3 regions of the Sporomusa aerivorans genome follow, and region 2 is predicted to be linked to each of the others. Evidence: riboswitches for the same ligand, from Rfam matches in the RefSeq annotation. Region 2 holds a riboswitch; each other region holds the start of a gene.
What was found. A riboswitch is a leader RNA that binds a small molecule or an ion and turns the genes downstream of it on or off. The one in region 2 is predicted to bind cyclic di-GMP.
Positions count from the first base shown of each region.

Region 1: another riboswitch for cyclic di-GMP. It lies ahead of SATMO3_RS00410 (methyl-accepting chemotaxis protein); the one in region 2 lies ahead of SATMO3_RS25395 (methyl-accepting chemotaxis protein).
Region 3: another riboswitch for cyclic di-GMP. It lies ahead of SATMO3_RS26785 (tetratricopeptide repeat protein); the one in region 2 lies ahead of SATMO3_RS25395 (methyl-accepting chemotaxis protein).

Region 1 is NZ_CP156926.1:102,551-105,830, reverse strand. It holds gene SATMO3_RS00420 (magnesium chelatase) at 1-431, opposite strand, end outside; gene SATMO3_RS00415 (MarR family winged helix-turn-helix transcriptional regulator) at 672-1,112, shown strand; cyclic di-GMP riboswitch class I at 1,170-1,257, shown strand; gene SATMO3_RS00410 (methyl-accepting chemotaxis protein) at 1,558-3,280, shown strand, end outside.
Region 2 is NZ_CP156926.1:5,301,931-5,305,210, forward strand. It holds gene SATMO3_RS25395 (methyl-accepting chemotaxis protein) at 1-1,584, opposite strand, end outside; cyclic di-GMP riboswitch class I at 1,715-1,801, opposite strand; gene SATMO3_RS25400 (trimeric intracellular cation channel family protein) at 2,133-2,837, opposite strand; gene SATMO3_RS25405 (hypothetical protein) at 3,243-3,280, opposite strand, start outside.
Region 3 is NZ_CP156926.1:5,626,397-5,629,676, forward strand. It holds gene SATMO3_RS26785 (tetratricopeptide repeat protein) at 1-1,352, opposite strand, end outside; cyclic di-GMP riboswitch class I at 1,493-1,578, opposite strand; gene SATMO3_RS26790 (HAD family hydrolase) at 1,590-2,324, opposite strand; gene SATMO3_RS26795 (LrgB family protein) at 2,438-3,121, opposite strand; gene SATMO3_RS26800 (CidA/LrgA family protein) at 3,115-3,280, opposite strand, start outside.

The sequences.
Region 1 (3,280 bases), 1.3 Mb from region 2:
AAAACTATACCCCGGTGCGCCTGGGGAATGGTGCCGGGCAGCAAGGCTGCCAGCGGCTTGGCAGGATCGGTAAGCTTGACAAGGTCAATACTGCCAACAACGGTTCCGGGTTTAGCAGCCTGCGAGATTTCTAAAAAAGGACGTGGAACCTCTTCCGTACCTAAAACTGCAATCTCATCCCGGGACAAATGGCGATGGAACGGGCAATGCGGCGCAGCCGGATCACAATTGTACAGGCAGTTTTTTATCCGGGTAATAGGAGGCAGTAAAGCCCGTGCCATCCGCATAATAGTCGTCTTGCCTGTACCACGCAGCCCTTCGGCCTGGATATGAAACGGCCTGTCATTAACGAGAGCGGCCACTGACATCTCAACTGCCCGGAATAAATCCCGGTTGCCGGTATGCCTGATAAGCCGGATATATTCATGCATATCATTCCCCTCCGGATTCTTTTGTTATATTATGTAGTGTTCCCCTCGGAGTGACATCCATGCTCACATAAAAAATCCAGAATATGTATTTGTATAGCTTATTTCTACTATCTAAGCTACGCGCAAAGAAAAAATATGACATTATTTTTAAAATTAATACAGAAATTGGTATACTTTTGCAAATAAATGTAATATAATTTGAAATAATACTTAACTAGCTAATGATTGAGGTAACTTTGAGTGCAAATCGACGAAATGCTCATGCATCAGCTTTTCCAAACAACCCGTATTATTTCTTATAGTTTAAATCGCTTTTTTAAACCCTATAATCTTCATTTTTCAGAGTGGGGAATAATCATAATTTTAATGAATAGTGCCCCCCTGACGCAGCGTCAATTAGCCTGTTATTTGAAAATTGAGCCGGCGTCTATATCCAAAAGTTTAGCCGGTTTAGAGAAAAAAGGACTCATCATCCGGGAAACAGGTACAGACCGAAGAGAGAAAAATGTCTTCTTAACCGAAAAATCCAAAAGCCTCTACCAGCAATGGAATTCCATTGCAGAAAAGCATCGAAAAACGATTTTGGCGGATTTAACTCTGGAAAAGAAACAGGAATTGCATTTGCAACTAAAAAATATTTATCAGGCGACGCAGCTGTATGACGAGAAAAGTCGTATATGAAGATGGCATCAGTCATGTGAGAATACCGTCTACAAGACGAACATTATACTATTAAACTGAATATGTAGGCATACTTGCCGAAAGGCAAGGACGCAAAGCCATGGGTCTAAAGGCAGTGAGTGCCTATGATTGCCAGGTTGCAAATTCGATTCTGTTAAATCGATGGATCAGGCCTGCCCATAGCGGGTCTTTATTTTTTTCCTGATCTGCCTTATTGCTGCCAGAACCAGGTACATTCATAACTTGGGCGTGCTGCGCCTTGATCGGGATTGGAGGGATTTCTGGAAGATTAATAATAATTTCGGAGCATTAGCATTATTAGCAGATGTACTAATTATAACGCTAAACATTCTATTAATAGTTTTCTTTTGCAGCATTTTATATAGCTTATTCACACTGCTCCTAAACTGGATTTTGCACTAAATGCGGAAATGGAGAGATGAGCTTGAAAAGCTTACGAGCAAAGCTTGCCGTAACAGTAATAACGCTATTTGTAATTGCGCTTAGCACACTTGCTGGTCTAAATTACTGGCAATCGCAAAAAATGCTGGTACAGGATGTTGAAAAAGAACTTTCGCTCTTGGCACAAACCAATGGCGAAGCTGTCGGGCTATGGCTTGTAGAGCATAAAACCGAATTAGAAACCATCGCACGGTCGCCGGTTATGACCAGCGGCAATCGCGACGCCATGGTATCTTATATTATTTCAGAAATAAACAATAACAAGCTATATGAAAACATCTTTTGGACAGATAGTAACGGTAACTACGTTGATACCCGCGGCTTAGCGGGCAATTCAACAAGCCGCCCTTACTTCAAACAGGCAATTGAGGGGAAAACCACCATCACCGATCCGATTATATCCCCGGGCAGCGGTAAACTGGTCGTAGTAATTGCTACCCCCATCAAAGCTGACGGACGCATTATCGGAATTTTGGCTGGGGCCATTAATATCGAAGAAGTGGAAAAGCGTATTCTGGATATTAAAGTGGCCCAGACCGGGTATGCCTATGTTTTACGGACTGACGGCACAATAATCGTCCATCCCAATAAAGAATTAGTAAACAAAGCCAATGTTAACAACGATCCTAATGCAACCCCCGCTCTGAAAGCAGCTGCTGAAAAGATGCTGCGTGGAGAAACAGGAATTTCCAGTTATCCTTATGCAGGTGTGGAAAAGTATTTAGCCTATGCACCAATTACCGGAACTTCCTGGTCCCTGGGAGTAACAGTGCCTGCCAACGAAGCCAAAGCCCAGCTAAACGCCTTTGCCTGGATTTCACTAATTACAATTATTACGGTACTGATTTTAGCTATCATAGTTATTCTCTGGTCAGCGGCACGCATCACCAAACCGCTGCTGATTCTTGAAGAAACAGCCAGCCGTATTGCCGGCGGCAATCTGAGTATAACCAGCATCAATGTACGCTCACAGGACGAGTTGGGCCGGCTGGCCCGGGCCTTTGAAACCATGATAGGCAACCTGCGGGCACTTGTAAAAAAAATTGATACATCCTCAGAAATGGTGGCCGCATCGGCTGAGGAACTGACTGCCAGTGCCGACCAGTCATCGCAAGCCGCCACGCAGGTGACACATTCAATTACCGATGTATCTAAAGGCATGGAAGAACAATTAAGCGCGGCCAATGATACCTCGGCGGTGGTTCAACAGATGTCAGCCAGCATCCAGCAAATTGCCGCCAACGTCACTGAAGTCGCTACCCAGTCAGCCCAGGCTTCAGGCAAAGCCAACGAAGGCAATAACGCGGTGGAAAAAGCAGTAAGTCAAATGACCCATATTGAACAGACCGTTACAAGTTCTGCTGGGGTTGTGGCCAAATTAGGCGAACGCTCTAAAGAAATCGGCCAGATTGTGGATACTATTTCCGGTATTGCCGGCCAGACCAATCTACTGGCCCTCAACGCCGCCATCGAAGCAGCCAGGGCCGGTGAACAGGGACGCGGCTTTGCCGTAGTAGCGGAAGAAGTCCGCAAATTAGCCGAACAATCGCAGGATGCAGCCAAACAAATTGCTGTTTTGATCAGTGAGATTCAGGGCGACACCGCTAAAGCGGTAATCGCCATGAATGAGGGAACCAGGGAAGTTAAGCTGGGAGCTGAAGTAGTCAATGCTTCCGGGCAAGCCTTCCTGGAAATTACCACACTTG
Region 2 (3,280 bases):
AAAACCGCGTCCCTGCTCGCCAGCCCGCGCCGCCTCAATGGCCGCATTAAGCGCCAGCAAATTGGTCTGGCCGGCGATGCCGGCAATGGTACCAACAATCTGCCCAATTTCTTTTGACCGCTCACCCAGTTCAGCTACTACCTTGGCCGAGGCATTGACAGTACTTTCGATTTGGATCATTTGAGTTACCGCTTTGTTTACCGAATTACTGCCTTCATTGGCTTTGGCTGCCGCCTGGGCGGACTGGCCGGCCACCTCATTGGTAGTGGCCGCAACCTGCTGAATACTGGCCGACATTTCCTGCACGACACCGGTAGCTCCATGCGAAGCTGCCAACTGCTCACCTGCTCCTGTTGCTACTTCTGTAATCGAGACGGCTACCTGGGTTGCTGCCTGCGCAGACTGCTCGGCGCTGGCAGTCAATTCTTCACTGGAAGCGGCCAATTGTTCGGCTTGTGAGTGCACTTTGGCAATCAGTGTCCGTAGCTGCGTCCTCATTTCCCGGAAGCCCTGCGCCAGCTGACCGATTTCATCCTCCGAAGAAACCTTGGCCGCCCGTTCCCTTAAGTCACCCTGCGCCAACAGCAGGCATTCATCCCGAATCACGGCAATCGGTTTGGCAATATGTCTGGCAATCACAACAATAGCTGCAACAGCGATAATTAAACAAACAACGGAAAGAATAAGGATGGCACGCGCCAAAGCATCTGTCGCTTTAGTAGCTTCTGCTTCCGGCGCCGCAACCAGCATGATCCAGCGCTGGTTGCCAGGCAGGTCTAACGGGGTAGATACGGCAATCCTGGTCACATCGTCAACAAAAGAGTAAATCCCCCGTCCCTGTTTGCCTGAGTCTGCCGCCTGTTTAAATATATTTATCAGCCGTTCATCCAGTTCAGACTGCGCCAGCTTCAGCTCGGGATTAATTTGCTTGGCAAGCAGGCTCAATTTACCGGCGAGTTCGGGTCTTTTAGGATGAGCAATCAACACGCCGCTATTATCAGCCAACATACCATAGCCGGTGTCCAGGAATTTCACTTCTTTAATCATATTGCTCAAACGATCCATTGAAAATGTTCCGATCAAAACCCCGGTCAATTGTCCGTTATTGGTGACCGGCACGGCTAAAGCGACTGCAAGTTTCCCGGTTGCCTTTGAGACTAAGGGATCTGAAACAACCGATTTGCCTGTGGAAATAACCTGCTTGAAATAATCGCGGTCACTGTACGTAGCAGCAGCGCCTTTATTAGAAACTCCTGCGCCGTCAGGCGTAGCAAAAATCATAACATCAAAAGTGCCCAGGCGGGTTTGTGTCTCGGCCATAGCCTGCACAATCTGCGCTTTGTCGGCACCACTGCGGACATTTGGCGTACTAGCCAAGTCCTCCAATTGAAATAACATTTTTTCCATATCACTCTGCACACGATTGGCATAATCGGTACCTATCGCCATAGCTGTTTCGTCAACACTCTGAACAAGGGCCTTTGTCGAAAGATAATAACTGAGTCCTGCCAGCGCCCCTAGTACTGCCACAATGAGAGGCAATAAAATAATCAGTAGCCTTGTTTGAATTTTAGTAATTTTCATATGCTGTTATGACTCCTTCATATTTATTCAGTGACTTATTCGTAGATCACATATGTATAATAGCCCGTTAACATAAAAAAAACGTCAGGTTGACGGCTGCCAATACTGACGAAGTATCTCGTTAGTTGATTAGAGCAACCTGGCAATCATAGATTATCACCTCTTTAGACCCATGGCTTTGCGTCCTAACCTTTCGGATAGTTTGCCCAGTATTCTTTTTATGGGTTTTCAATACAATAAAATGAGAGAATCATTACTCACATTAAATGCCCAATTATTAAATTAGTCAATACCACTAGTTAACTTTCTTGTCAAAACGAGCAATAATTTAGTATATTATAGCAAATAATTATATGTTTCGACAATGCATTCGACAATATTTTCACTTTTAATTTTAGAATATTTTAAAATCCCGAATTTCTTGTCAAACTAAAACTGGTAGTATCCACGAATACTACCAGTATAATAATACACTTGACATATTACTTTTTTATTAAGCTTATTAATTTCAAGCCGGCTAAATAGGTTCCACCGGAAACCTCCGCTAATCAGCGGCCTGAATCCCGGCCGCCGGACACGGTCCGTTTAGAGTCCATACCTAGCACGGGGAAATTCCAGCCGTACTTAATACAGCAAATTCGCAGTCCTGTCGTAATGCAAAAACAAAGATACAAAGGTATATTGCCTGCAAAATAAGCCTGCGAATAGTATAAAGCCATAGCGCCTACGATAGTGGTTATGGCATAAACTTCCTGCCGGAAGACATAAGGAATCTCCTTTACAAACACATCGCGCATGACGCTGCCGCCTATGCCTGTGATAACAGCTACTGTCGTAACAATAAGCAGCGAATCCAGGTTATGCTGCAGGGCAAGCTTGGCGCTGGTGGCGGTAAAGGCGCCAAGGCCGATGGCATCAAATATTTGAATGGTGTATTTGAACCGATCCAGCCACCGGTAGGTGAAAAAGACGGCAATGGTAGCCAGAGCGCTAATTATAAAAAAAGTCGGATCTCGAAACGTCAACGGCGGTGTATTACCAATTATAGCATCCCGTAGCACCCCGCCGCCAATGGCTGTTGTCACCGCCAGCACCAGCACGCCAAAAACATCCAGCCGCTTTTGAATACCGGTTAATGCTCCTGATACGGCAAAAGCTATTATCCCCATAATTTCGAATATACTCCAGGCGGTCATTACATCGTCCTCTTTCTGCGTATAATCTGCTGCTAGTACATTTGTTAATTTTATCACACCTTCGCCAAAAATGTCAGCCTGAACCTAAAAAATATCCACGATATTTACACAACTTGCAAAAATGTGTTATATGCAGGCACTAATTTCCCATCTCTTCTTATATAGTGATGGCTCATGCACTGCGAATAATCAACCCTAAAGAAGGCTAATATGAATATTGAGTCAGCCTACACTGCTTTGCGCTGATTCCAGGGTGATATCTGCCCGTTCCGGAGATTTCGACAATTTCCCGGGAAATTTTAATTGCTTTCCTAGTCTTGCCAGAGAAGGATCCGCGGCCTGACAAGTATATAGTTTCTTTTTTGTTTAAAAGATTGGCAATTTGTATTGTAAAAACGACATTGTCACCAATGTCGTTTTTACTCTTTGTTGTTGCTGTACTTTTTAATTCTCACTGACAGCCTATTGGAAAGCCGCTGTTCTGTCCGGTTTTAAAATAA
Region 3 (3,280 bases), 320 kb from region 2:
TCTTGCACTGCCAGTTCATACTGAGAGGTATTGCTGAGCGCAATAATATAATCGGCTGCAAGCGCTTCTTTGACAGGCAAGTTTTTTATGTATTTTCCCAATATGGAAATAGCCTTTTGTTCCTGTCCGGTGTGCATATACACAGTGGCTAAATTATGCTCCACCTTTGTCAACCGGTCAGCTTTGTCCGGGCTGTCAGGCATGAGCCGTTTTGCCCGCTCCAAATCCCAGGCTGCCTGACGGTAATCTTTCATCTTGAGACTCAACATTCCACGGCGTAAATACACTTCATAATCGTTAGGATTCTTGGCTAATAGCCGTTCATAGCAGACTGTCGCTTCGGCCTTATCACCCGAGAGCAAACTCATTTCTCCCGCCCAAAAAAGCGCTTCCCTCTCGCCGCTAGTAATGAACGGCTGCAGCACAGCCATGGCTTTATCATACTCTTTCAGCTGAAAATAAGCAGTGCTAACACTGCGGATCACAGAATAAGGCATAGCAGTGCCGGCGTGCCGTTCAAATATATTGACAGCCTGCTCATTTCGGCCTGCCTGTTGCAAAATAGTAATATAATCCGACAAAGCGGCTGTATCTTGCGTTTCTCCTGCAACAGCACGTTCAAAAATAGCAAGTGATTCTTGATATTGACCAGCCTGCGCCATCTTCACCGCCTGCGCATGCAGCAACTTTTGCTCAGGCTGCGCTGAAATTACAGGCCGGTCAATAGTCGCTGTCTCTGAACCCTTGGACACAGGTGCATCATCTGCCAGCCTATACATACGCAAGCTTTTCTCATACCATTGCGAGTAGTGCTGCTTGTTCGGGCTAATTTCAATAACCATTTGAAATAGCGCTTTTCCACCGCCTGTATTGCCCAAAGATAAAAGAGCCACGGCATCTTCTGCCGCACCGGCAAGCATTCCCTGATCTTCTGTCAGTACCTGGCGATACATAGCCAAACCTTTATCCAGCTGACCGGCATATATCAGCGTATAAGCCAAGCCGGCACGGAACCGGTGATTTTGCGGGTTTTGGGCAACAAGCATCTCAAAACCGGTTTTAGCAAGCGTCACCCGGCCGGTACGAATATAACACTCTGCGACACAATACAGCACCCTGTCAGGCATAGTTTCCAGCTTCGGCCAGGTTGCCTGGGCAGTTTCTACAACCTGCTCATATCGGCAATCGTCAAATAAGGCGACAATAGCCTCTTCCTCTGCGGCAGGCGAATGTATACGGACAGAATATTCCCGACCCGGATCGGCAACTACGGCTGGCGCCGCTTCACCGGTATTATGCTGCGAGGCCATTAACGCCGAAACAATAGCCAGCCAAAACCGTCGATCTTTCAATTGTCACACCTCTTTTTCGGTAAAGATGCATCGATCCTATGGCGAGTTCACTTTCTAAACAAGATTAGAATACGATAAAATTCCATTTATTTCCTGCATAAAAAAATAAAAATGCCTGGTACACTCACAAAAATACTTGCAAGAGCAACCAGGCAGTCATAGGCATAACGCCGTTAGACCCACGGCTTTGCGTCGCCGCCTTTCAGCGGGTATGCCAAATCTTTTAATTGATATATTTTATTTTACCCGGTGAGTCCAGGTGTTGTCAATTTGTATTTCTTGACTAAATTCTCCGTACTTGGTCAGCCATTCAAACACCGTTTCAGCCGCAAATTCCGCCATTCCTTTTCTAAACAACATATCGGCCTTACTAAAACTATCATGAAGCGGTTCCGCTATGAGGTAAGGTATGGCAACGCAACGCATACAAGCCCTCTTAGCAGCTTCCACACCAGGCTGAGCATCTTCTAAGACCAAACAGTTCTCGGCGGGTATTCCCAGCCGTTTGGCAGCTTCCAAAAAGATATCCGGGGCTGGTTTGCCTTTGGCAACATGTTCGGCAGATAAAACCACATCAAAATAGTGCCTTAAGTTTGTTACAGACAAAACCAGCTCAATGACCTCGGGAGAAGAACCGGACGCAAGGGCTGTCGGGTAATTATTTTTCTTAAGTATATCCAACAATCTGATCATCTCGGGAAAGACGACCGTATTGGCTTTAGCGATGTCAGTGTAATATTTGTTTTTCTTTATCATTAAGTTCTCGATTGTTTCGCTTATTGGGTGGTATTTTATAATATCCCCGATCATCTCTCTGGAGCCAACGCCTACATACTTATTTCTCATTATCTCGTCAAAGTCAATGTCATACTCAGCTAGCAGTTTCCGGTCTGACGCAAAGTAGTTAGGTTCACTGTCCACCAAAGTCCCGTCCAAATCAAAAATTACGGCTTTGATTTTGTTTCGATTCACCACACTAGCCTCCTTCGTAAAATCCTACTTTACCAGTATCGTCGCAATAAAGCAGACTTAGCTTCAGGTGAGGGTTTAACCCCATCTGAAGGCTAACCTTCCTTATCCGACGACTATCCGAAAAAGTTCAGGCAACCAGGAACAAGCAGCGGAGCGATGATAATAGTTACCAGCCCCATGAATACCATGGCAATGCTGGCAACTGCCCCTTCCAACGCTCCTTTTTCATAGGCTTTGCTAAGCCCCGTCCCGTGAGCTGATATGCCAAACATCATGCCCTGAGTAATTGGACGTCTAACCCATTTCAGCAGAAGGGACGATACTAAAACGCCGGTCAGGCCGGTGATGATAACAAAAACGGCGGTTATTGTCGGATTGCCGCCTATCGTTTGTGAAACATTAATGGCCAACGGAGTTGTGATAGACCGCGGGGCCAGGCTGGTTGCAATCTGTGAGTTTATTCCCAGTCGTTCGGCGATTGCTACGGAAGTCACAATTGCAACCATTGCCGCACCTGTCACGCTGATTAGTATTTCGGTGATATACGTCTGGACGACTCTCCTATATTTATATATAGGAACGGCCATTGCTACAGTTGCCGGTTCCAGCATAAAACTCAAAAAATGCCCACCGGTATAATAAGCGGAGAAAGAAATGGAAGCTGCTCCTAATATAACAATTATTGTCACCGGACAAATTACCAGAGGCGAAAAAATTAAATTGTTCGACCATTGATAAAGGCGCTTAGCTCCCAGATAAACACCTATGGTCAGCCACAGACCGAATAATATCAGCATAATCGGTCGCCCTTACGCCGATAGCGGCTTACCGCCTCTGTAGCCAGAATGACGAAAACTACGACAGCAACGGTACTGGACACGATTGTGAAGAGTAAACTAAGTAAAACAGGGTTACTAAACGAATTTTTATATTCAATTATACCAACAGACGATGGA